Regions from separate parts of the Aminobacter sp. SR38 genome, predicted to be linked through region 2. Evidence: riboswitches for the same ligand, from Rfam matches in the RefSeq annotation. Region 2 holds a riboswitch; each other region holds the start of a gene.
What was found. A riboswitch is a leader RNA that binds a small molecule or an ion and turns the genes downstream of it on or off. The one in region 2 is predicted to bind cobalamin.
Positions count from the first base shown of each region.

Region 1: it holds a riboswitch for cobalamin, as region 2 does, so the genes downstream of both, IG197_RS09605 ((2Fe-2S) ferredoxin domain-containing protein) here and IG197_RS25415 (DUF1636 family protein) in region 2, are expected to answer to the same signal.
Region 3: it holds a riboswitch for cobalamin, as region 2 does, so the genes downstream of both, IG197_RS11910 (aromatic ring-hydroxylating dioxygenase subunit alpha) here and IG197_RS25415 (DUF1636 family protein) in region 2, are expected to answer to the same signal.

Region 1 is NZ_CP062112.1:1,970,776-1,974,046, forward strand. Features, by position in the region: gene IG197_RS09595 (cupin domain-containing protein) at 1-16, opposite strand, end outside; gene IG197_RS09600 (hypothetical protein) at 184-528, shown strand; cobalamin riboswitch at 1,424-1,616, shown strand; gene IG197_RS09605 ((2Fe-2S) ferredoxin domain-containing protein) at 1,731-2,510, shown strand; gene IG197_RS36645 (hypothetical protein) at 2,680-2,805, shown strand; gene IG197_RS09610 (hypothetical protein) at 2,874-3,200, shown strand.
Region 2 is NZ_CP062112.1:5,195,356-5,198,626, forward strand. Features, by position in the region: gene cobN (cobaltochelatase subunit CobN) at 1-209, opposite strand, end outside; gene cobW (cobalamin biosynthesis protein CobW) at 224-1,261, opposite strand; gene IG197_RS25415 (DUF1636 family protein) at 1,258-1,692, opposite strand; cobalamin riboswitch at 1,729-1,932, opposite strand; gene IG197_RS25420 (winged helix-turn-helix domain-containing protein) at 1,928-3,154, opposite strand.
Region 3 is NZ_CP062112.1:2,421,562-2,424,832, forward strand. Features, by position in the region: gene IG197_RS11905 (hybrid-cluster NAD(P)-dependent oxidoreductase) at 1-414, opposite strand, end outside; gene IG197_RS11910 (aromatic ring-hydroxylating dioxygenase subunit alpha) at 437-1,684, opposite strand; cobalamin riboswitch at 1,802-2,009, opposite strand; gene metH (methionine synthase) at 2,097-3,271, opposite strand, start outside.

The DNA of each region.
Region 1 (3,271 bases), 2.4 Mb from region 2:
TTGTTTTGTTCGCCATGGTATTCTCCTCCCTTAAGACACCCCTGCATAGCCGACGCCCTCAATTCAGGCAACTTTGTTTCCTTATGATAAAGAGGCGTATTCCTAGGTTGGTGTTCTGCCACCGCCCCTTGCGGAATCAGCCCTGTCGGTGTTGATGGACGGATGTTTAGCAAGGACTCATAGATGAAGGCCAAACTGCTCGCTGCGGTGACGATGCTCGCAGTTGCCGGCTGTGCATCCCAGCCTGCCGACTATGCCACCACACTCTCCGCCAAGGATCCCAAATGGCGGTCAGCGGACTGCACGAAAGCTCGAGTTGAGGCGGCGAACTACGCAGCGCAAGAGAAAGAAACGCTGAGCGTATCGGCAGGGCTGCTGCTTGGCCCATACGGGCTCGGCATCGCCATGGCCGGTAAGGAACATCGCGCCAAGATGCGCAAGCAATTCGCCCGGAACATGCATCTGAAATGCTCGAGCAAGCCCCTTCCGGCCAGCCTGGCGAGCAGCGCGGACACCGCGAAGCGGTAACTTCAGTCCTCACTGCCAACGGCGCGCATGTGCGGCAAGCTCGTCGCGCGCCTGCTCCAATGCCTCCGGCGAAGCGTTCGCCCACGCGGTGAGCCGCCGCCGCGCACATCATCGACACCTCCGATCCTCACCTGTGGCTGTCGCGATTGCATGCCGGGCCACATTGGTGGGGTGCCCACGAAAACAGGCCAAAGCTGCTCTGCAATCATTCTGGCGACCCGCCTGGTGGCCGTTTCCAGCGTCTCACGTTGGCGGTAACTCACGACACTCGCCGGTGTCCTGGCAACGCACCGGTGGACGGCCGCTCAGATTGCCCTGAACGGGCTCGACGCCGCTTGCGATCCAGCCGCTCTACACGAGAAGTTGAACGACCGCGCCGTCCGCTCGCTGGCGTTGGTTGACCTTACGTTAGGAACCTCTAAACGACCTACAGGCTCACCTCGTCCTTACCCCACCTTGGACCACCCGAGCTTAGCGCCCGCCCTGCCCCCCCAATCAATGGGCGGGCGCGTCCCCTCGCACATCCGATGTCGCGCAGACAAGCTTATCAGCCGCGGACGCCTTCACATCGCAGCTGCGAGCTTCCCGCTTCATATCGACGCCGGTTGCCGATTTTCATGTCGATATGCCTCGGGCAGGCGCCGTTCGCCTTGTGCGGTTTGCACAGAAGGCAGCCGGCCCTGGCATTCCTGGGCTTATTCCGCTTGTGGTGCATGTCCATCTCCGGTCTCTACCGGTGCGCCCCGATGGCGCACGGTCATGATCGGAAGGGCTGCTTGGCAATCGTCGTCCATCGCCGGACCATGTGCAGCAACACCAAGCGATCGCAAGGCAGCGCATTGCTGGCCTAGGTACTTGTCCATCGACAACCCTTGACTTGCGTCTGCCCGCATATAGCTTGCCGCGCGGTTATGGTTCTTCTGCTTTCGGGCGGAAGCTAAGAGGGAATTCGGTGCGAAACCGAAGCTGCCCCGCAACTGTAAGCGGTGAGCCGCATTGCCGATTGTGTCACTGGCCGACGGCCGGGAAGGCAGGCAATGAGCCGAGACCCGCGAGCCAGGAGACCTGCCTGACCGAGTGATGTTTCGTGGGCGGGGTGTACCACCGGAGCGCAGGTTCGTGCAGGCGGCGCTATCGGCCATCGCCTTTCACCAACATGCGTTGCGACAATCCCGACCGCAGTCAGGCCAGGGATCGATCGTTTGCACAATACCGAAGTTGAGACCGCGCAGTCCCAGGCCAGACGTGCCATCGTGCTCGTCGCCAGGTCGGCCTTTGCTGCCGCGCCCTACAGGCAGATGCAGCAGCTCTGTGATCTCGCCGCGGCGTTGCCCGGCGTCGATCACACCAGCTTCGGCTTCACCGAACAAGGCACGCCGTCGCTGCGCGAGGCGCTTGCGGCACTTCGCCAGCAGGATTTCTCCGATATCCTCATCCTGCCGCTGATGCTGCCGATCGAGCCCAGCTTCAATGCCTGGCTCACCAAGTCGCTGCGCCGGTGGCAGGCCGAGGACGCGGCACCTTGGCCGACGGTGCGCATCGCGCGGGGCCTCGCCGAAAGCCCGCTGCTGGCTGCAATGATGGCCGACCTCGTCACCGGCGCCGACGCGACGCCGCCCATCCCGCCGCTCGACAGGCTGGCGCCGGAGGGCTCGCTCGTGCCGGCGCAGAAACGCCGCGTGCTGGTCTGCCAGGGCGGCCCGTGCAATGCCGCCGGCGCGGACCTGATCTGGGGCCACCTGCGCAACCAGCAGGACCGCCAGAAGCTGCGCGTGACCGGCGACGGCACGATGAGCGCCAAATCGACCTGCCTTGGCCCCTGTAACCTGGCACCGGTGCTGCAGGTCTTTCCCGAAGGCACCTATTACGGCGGGGTCACCGAGGCCGCCGTCGACCGCATAGTCACCGAACATCTGCTCGGCGGCGCGGTGGTCGACGACTTTGCCTACCACCCCACCGGCCGCAAGCAGGTGCTGCGGTGAAGGCCCATTGAAAACAAGGGGGATCGTGTCGTTCCGCCACCATCTGCTTTTCGCCCCTGCCTTTTGTCGGCCTGGACAGCGACATGCTGTTCTGCCGTGAACCTGATCTGGCACTGGAAGTTGCTGCGGCCGCCCTTCGGCTCCGTCGACGTCAAGGGCATGTGCACATATGGCCGCGACGACCGATCCTCGGGACGGTTATTGGCAGGCGCCGTCCCGGACTTTGGGCGTCGACTACGACCTGGTGCCGATGATCGAGACCACCGTCGACAAGGCTGGGGTCAAAGCGAGCTAATATGGCGGCCTCGTCGTGGTTCGGCGAGAAGACCGTATCCTCGGCTACTCGGCTGTTTCGAGCGTTCGGTGGCAGCAAAGCTCGCGCCCAATGTCAGCCATCGTGTCGAGGCGGGCCACGGGGTCGTTTCCGCCCGGGGAAGCGAGCTGTGGGACAGTTCGCAGGCCTGCCTGTCGCTGGCCATGCCGGGCAGCGGCCTGACGATGCGCACCTTGTCGGCACCGCACAACTTTCCGCACCACCTGTTCGACCCGATTCCGGCCGAACAGCAACGCTTGCCGTTGTCGATCGTCCACTATCACGACGTCTTTACCAGGCACGGCGCGCAATCCGCTGCTCAACGGATCGACGGATGTTCCCGCCGATATCCGCCACTGGCTGGAAGCCAAGGCTGAAACGCTCAGCAGCGGCAGCGGCGCCTGGGGTCGTCGGGCACAGGTCCGATGGGATGACACAGCCTGTTGCG
Region 2 (3,271 bases):
AGATCGACCGACATCGGATGGCGGAGGTCGCGCAGGCTTGCGAGCCGCATCGATGGCAAGTTGTCCGCATCCGCCTTCCAGGCGCCGGCGAGGCCGGCCAGATCGCTGTCGGTGAAGGACAGCGCCGCCACATCCGCAGGCTTCTGCCTGAGGTCGACAGGCTCGATCAGGTCATCGAGCGAGGCGGAGGTGGTGGTGAGGATGTGCATCCCGGCTGTCCGGTTCAGCCGACCAGGATACGCTCGATGGCCGGGCGGTCGAGACCCTTGAGGCCGATCACGACCAGGCGCGAGCGGCGGTCGTCCTCTGCGGTCCAGGCACGGTCATAATAGTGGTTGACGCGCGGTCCGACGGCCTGGATGAGCAGCCGCATCGGCTTGCCGCCGACGTCGACGAAGCCCTTCACACGCAACACGTTCTCTTCTTCGGCGGCGGTGGCGACGCGTTTCGCCAGTTCGTCCGGGTTGGCGATCGACGGGATCTCGATGACGAAGGTATCGAAGTCGTCATGCTCGTGGTCGAACGCCCCGTCGTGATGGGTCTTGCGGTTTTCGATGTCGTCCTCGACGGCGAGGCCGAGGCCGAGCAGCACCGACGGATCGACCTTGCCATGCGCCGACGGCACGATCTTGACGGCGCGTGCCAGGTGCTCGCGCACGATGGCGGTGGCGCGGGCGTGGCCGGCTTCGTCGAGCAGGTCGCTCTTGGACAGGATGATGAGATCGGCGCAGGCGACCTGATCCTCGAACACTTCCTCGACCGGGTCGTCGTGGTCGAGCGAATCGTCCGCACTGCGCTGGGCGGCGAGCGCTTCCATGTCGGAGGCAACTTTACCTGCGGCCAGCGCAGGACCGTCGACCACGGCGATGACGCCGTCGACCGTCACGCGGCTCTTGACCGTTGGCCACTGGAAGGCCTGGACCAGCGGCTTGGGCAGCGCCAGGCCCGAGGTCTCGATCAGGATGTGGTCAATCCTCGGTGTAAGCGACAGAATTTGGTCGAGGGCAGGGACAAAGTCGTCGGCGACGGTGCAACAGATGCAGCCATTGGCCAGTTCGACGATGTTTTCCTCCGGGCAGGCATCGACGCCGCAGCCCTTGAGAATCTCGCCGTCGATGCCGACATCGCCGAACTCGTTGACGATGATGGCGAGGCGCTTGCCCTTAGAGTTCTCGAGGATGTTGCGCAGCAGCGTGGTCTTGCCGGCGCCGAGAAAGCCGGTGACGACGGTGCAGGGAACGCGTTCGACGGAGGCGGTCATGTGTCTTCCTTGATGAGTGCAAGTGGTGGGATGCGCGCGACGAGGCCGCGCTTGAGGCTATCGGGACGGCCGCGCCAGGGGATCAGGCCGTCGGTCGAGGTGGCGAAGAGTCTTGCGCCGGCGACGAGATCGTCGCCCGACATGGTGTTGAGATCGCCGAAGACGTAGCTCCACGCGCCGTCGCGGATCAGGGCGGCGCTAAGGCGGCGCTTGCAGTTGCCCAGGCACTCGACGCTGCGCACGGCGATCTCGCCATCGGCGGCGAGGCGGGCGTGCTCGGCAAGCTGGGCGCCGGCGCGTGGATGGGCGTCGGAGCTGTTTTCGTCGCGGCAGGATGAGCAGACGAGGATGGTCACGTCGCATGGGCGCGCGTCGGCTGCATCGCAGGATGCGTCGGCTGATGCGACCGGAAGGTTGTCGTCGAAATCCAAATCCAGGCTCCTTGCCCGGGGCACCCGCCAGGCGATCGGATCAATGTCTGCGACGGCAGGTCTCCTGGCTTGCGGATCGTCGCCTTCGCTCGCCTTCCCGGGAAAATCCCAGTGGTCTTCGAGCTTGGCTCTTCGCTCACAGTTGCGGGGACAGCCGCGGATTTGACGCCACCGGCGCGCACCGCATTCCCTCTTAGCCTTCGCCGTTGCGGGCGAAGGACCGTCTGTGGGCGATTTAGGCTTTCGCGAGGGGTGGAGTCAACGAGGCGGAGCGACCCGCAATGTCGCTCAGGCCGGGTCCGAGATCGCCCGCGGGCGTCACCTCGATGCTTTCGAGGCCGAGCCAGTCGCGCATCTGCTGGAGTTCTTCGTAAAGTTCGGCTGCGGTTTCCGGTGGCGCACAGGGCTCTGCATAGGCGGCGTGGACGCGCAGGATACCCGCCGGTCGGTCGGCCTTCAGGTCGATGCGGGCGACGATGCGCTCGCCCAGAAGGAAGGGCAGGACGTAGTAGCCGTACTGGCGCTTCTCAGCCGGGGTGTAGATTTCGATGCGGTAGCGGAAGTCGAACAATTGCTCGGCACGGGTGCGCTCGAAGACGAGCGGATCGAAGGGCGCAAGCAGGGCGCGTGCCTGGATCTTGCGCGGAATGCGCGCATCGGCGTGGAGATAGGCCTGCCGGTCCCAGCCTTCGACGCGGACGGGAATCAGTTCGCCGGTCTCGACCAGCTCTTCGAGCCGGCCTTTCATGTCGGCTGGCGACAGGCGGAAATAGTCGCGCAGGCAGATGCCGGTGGCGATGCCATGGGCGCGGGCGGAGATTCGCAAGAGATCGCGATGCGCATCCTCGGTCTGGGGAGCTGGACGGTCGTATATGCCGGCCGGGAGCACGCGCTCAGGCAGATCGTAGAGGCGTTCGAAGCCACGCCGCGAATGGGTGGTGATGCGACCGGCCCAGAACAGCCATTCGAAGGCATGCTTTTCCTGGCTCCAGCCCCACCAGCCGCCGGAACCCTTGGCGCCCTCGATGTCGGAAGCGGCGATCGGACCGCGGTCGACCACCTGGCGAAAGATCTCTTCTATATAGGGCCTGTTGGCACGGCCGAACTTGGCAAGCCCGCCATACATCCCGTCCTCGGCCCGCGCCATGCGCCAGCGCAACAACGGAAAGGTCTCCAGCGGCAGCAGCGACGCTTCATGCGCCCAGTATTCGAACAGCATGCGCTTCTTCGGAGCCATGGCGTCGTCGAGCAGGGCCATGGGGTAGGAGCCTAGTCGCGAATAGAGCGGCATGTAGTGGGCGCGCACGACGGCGCTGACCGAGTCGATCTGCAGCAGGCCGGTGCGGTCGAGCACGCGCTGCAGGTGACGCCGCGTGATCGCGCCGGTGGGGCGCGGGTCGGCAAATCCCTGGGCCGCCAATGCGATGCGGCGGGCCGTGGCGAGTGAGAGTTTTTCCTTCATTGCGGCAAGCTATCGCAGTCTCTTGAGGAGTGACGCAAGGGCACGAGAATCGACCTTTGCTGCAAATGCTAGCAGAACTTGGGTTCCGGTCTTGTCAGGAGCGTAAACTTGAGTAGA
Region 3 (3,271 bases), 2.8 Mb from region 2:
CGTGATGCCGGACCCGGCCGAGACGAACAGATATTTGGCGGCCGGATGCTGGTGCAGCGAGAAGTCGCCTGAAGGGCCATAGGCCTTGATGCGGACGCCCGGCTTCAGATGGTCGAACATCCAGCGTGTGCCGACGCTGCCCGCCTGCGCCTTGACGGTGACGGCGATGGAGAACGGCCGCGACGGGCTGGACGACAGCGTGTAGGTGCGCATGACGGGTGCCGGTTCGGCCGGCAGTTCGAGCGTCACGAACTGGCCCGGCTTGTAGCGGAACCAGGTCTGGTTGTCGGAGCGGAAGGTGAAAGTCCTGACGTCGGGCGCCTCGTCGGTGACGCCGATGACCTCCAGCACCTGGAGCCGGTCGTTCCAGGGCGCCATTTCGTCGAGGTTGCGGTAAAGGCCAAGCTCGGTCATCGCGTTCATGCCCCTCTCCCGGTCAGGCGACGTTGCGCAGGACCGGCTTGCCGCCGTCGGCCAGCCGCGGTTCGATGAAGCCGACGTACCATTCGATGAACTGCATGACGCCGCCCTCGTGTTCCTCCGAATAAGGCCCGGGCTCGTAGGCCGGCGATTTGATGCCGAAGGCATTTTCCTCGACGATGCGGCGGTCCTGGTCGTTGGTCTCGGTCCAGACATGGGTCAGTTCGGCCAGGTCGTAGTCGACGCCTTCGACGGCATCCTTGTGAACCAGCCATTTGGTGGTGACGGCCGTTTCCGTGGCGCTGATCGGCAGCACGCGGAAGGTGACGGCATGGTCGCCGAGCACATGGTTCCAGGTTGTCGGATAGTGATAGAGCAGCAGCGTGCCGATCCTGTCGGCCGAGACGCTGTCGGAGAGGTTTTTCCGCACTGCACGCTTGCCCGACATGGTGTAGCTCACCGCGTCACGCAGCAGTGGCGCGCGTGTCGCCCTGTACTGGCCGCCGGCATCGATGCGGAACTTGCTCGGCAACCCCACCGCCTCGCACTTTGCCCAGTGCGCCAGCATTTCGGGATCGCTTTCGGCGCCATTGACGCCGGTAACGTTCGGCGCCTCGGGAAAGGTCTTGCACAGCTCAGGGTGATTGCCGGCGCAGTGGTAACACTCGCGGTTGTTTTCCCAGACCAGCTTCCAGTTTCCCTTCTCGACGATTGTGCTTTCGAAGGCGACCTTGGCTTCGCGCAGCCGGTGCGGCAGCAGGTACGGCTCGACCATGCCCCGCATCGGCGCGAAGTCGGCGGGCTCGTCGGCGAGGCAGATGAAGATGTAGCCGCCGACGGATTCGCAGGCGACCGGCTTCAGGCCGAACTGGCTCTTGTCGAAACCTTCCGCCATCTGGCGCGCGAACAGCAGGCGGCCGTCGAGTTCGTAGGTCCACTGGTGATAGGGGCAGACGAGCTTGGCCGCCGTACCCTTGTCCGTGGTGCAGACGCGGCTGCCGCGATGCCGGCAGGAATTGTGGAAGGCGCGCAACTCACCCTTCTGGTCGCGGACGAGCACGACGGGATAGTCGCCGACCTGGACGGTGAAGAAGCTGCCCGGCTTGGCCAGTTCGCAGTCATGGCCGACAAACAGCCAGTCGCGGTACCAGATCAGCTCGAGGTCGAGCCGGTAGAAATCCGGGTCGGTGTAAAAGGGCTGTGCCAGGCTGAACCCGTCGCGGCGTCCGCGCAGCAGCTTCAGCATTTCGTTCTTCGCATCCATGTCCTGTCCTCGCACCAAGGACTGAACGGGTGGCTTGATTTGGGAAGAACGCCAGCCGGCGGACGCAGAGGTCCGTGCAGCAACGATCCGCCTCTTGACCGCCCACCGCGATCAGTCGAGTTCTGTCAGGTTCAAGGCTGGTTTCCGGGCTTCGGAGCTGTCCTTTCGGACTGTCTCGACACCTTCCCAGGCCGGCTGGCCCAGTGGTCTCCCGTCGAAACAATAACTCCGCCACCGTTGCGGGGGCAGCGCCGGCTTCTCACCGGCTTCCCAATTCTCCGCTTCGTCTCACACTCGAAGCAGCACCTTGAACATGACCGGATCAGACCACGGATTGGTGGCCGGGCACGAGCATGAAAACGACACGGGCTCAGCGCAAAGGCGACAGAGCCCATGTGATGTCACCGTGTTGCTATTCGGCCGCTTCGGCGAACGATGCCGGCACATAGTTGAGGATCGGCCCGAGCCAGCGCTCGACCTCGGCGATGGTCATGCCCTTGCGCCGCGCATAATCCTCGACCTGGTCGCGCTCGACCTTGGCGACGCCGAAATAATAACTCTCGGGGTGGGCGAGATAGATGCCGGAGACCGACGAGCCCGGCCACATCGCCATGCTTTCGGTGAGGCTGACGCCGGCGGTTTTCTCGGCATCGAGCAGGCGGAACAAGGTCACCTTTTCGGTGTGGTCGGGCTGGGCGGGATAGCCCGGCGCCGGACGGATGCCGCGATAGGGCTCACCGATCAGGTCGTCGGGCGCGAGGTTTTCATCAGGCGCGTAGCCCCAGAACTCCTTGCGCACCTTCTCGTGCATGCGTTCAGCGAAGGCCTCTGCGAAACGGTCGGCCAGCGCCTTGACCATGATCGAGGAGTAGTCGTCATTGGCGCGTTCGAAGCGCTCGGCGATCGCCACTTCCTCGATGCCTGCAGTGACCACGAAGCCGCCGAGATAATCCGGCTTGCCGCTGTCGGCGGGAGCGATGAAGTCGGCCAGTGCGACATTGGCCTTGCCGTCGCGCTTGGTCAGCTGCTGGCGCAGGGTGAAGAAGGTGGCAAGCTCCTCGCTGCGTGCCTCGTCGGTGAACAGCCTGACGTCGTCGCCGACCGAATTGGCCGGCCAGAAGCCGATGACGGCCTTGGGCGCGAACCATGTCTCGTCGATGATCTTGCGGAGCATCGCCTGCGCGTCGTCGAACAGCTGGCGCGCCGCGGCGCCCTGCTTCTCGTCCTCGAGGATCTTGGGGTAACGGCCCTTGAGTTCCCAGGTCTGGAAGAACGGCGTCCAGTCGATGTAGCGGGCCAGTTCGGCCAGGTCCCAGGCTTCGAACACCCTGGTGCCGAGGAAGGTTGGCTTCGGCGGCGCATAAGATGACCAGTCGACCTTGTGCGCATTGGCACGCGCCTTGGCCAACGGCAATCGCTGCTTGTCAGCTTCGGCGCGGTGATGGGCGTCGGCGACCTTCTGGTATTCGGCTTGCACCTGTTCAACGTAGCTGCCCTTGGCCTCAGGGGACAGCAGGTTGGAGACAACGCCAACAGCGCGGCTGGCATCGGTGACGTAGACTGTCTGGCCGGCGCTGTAGCGGGGAT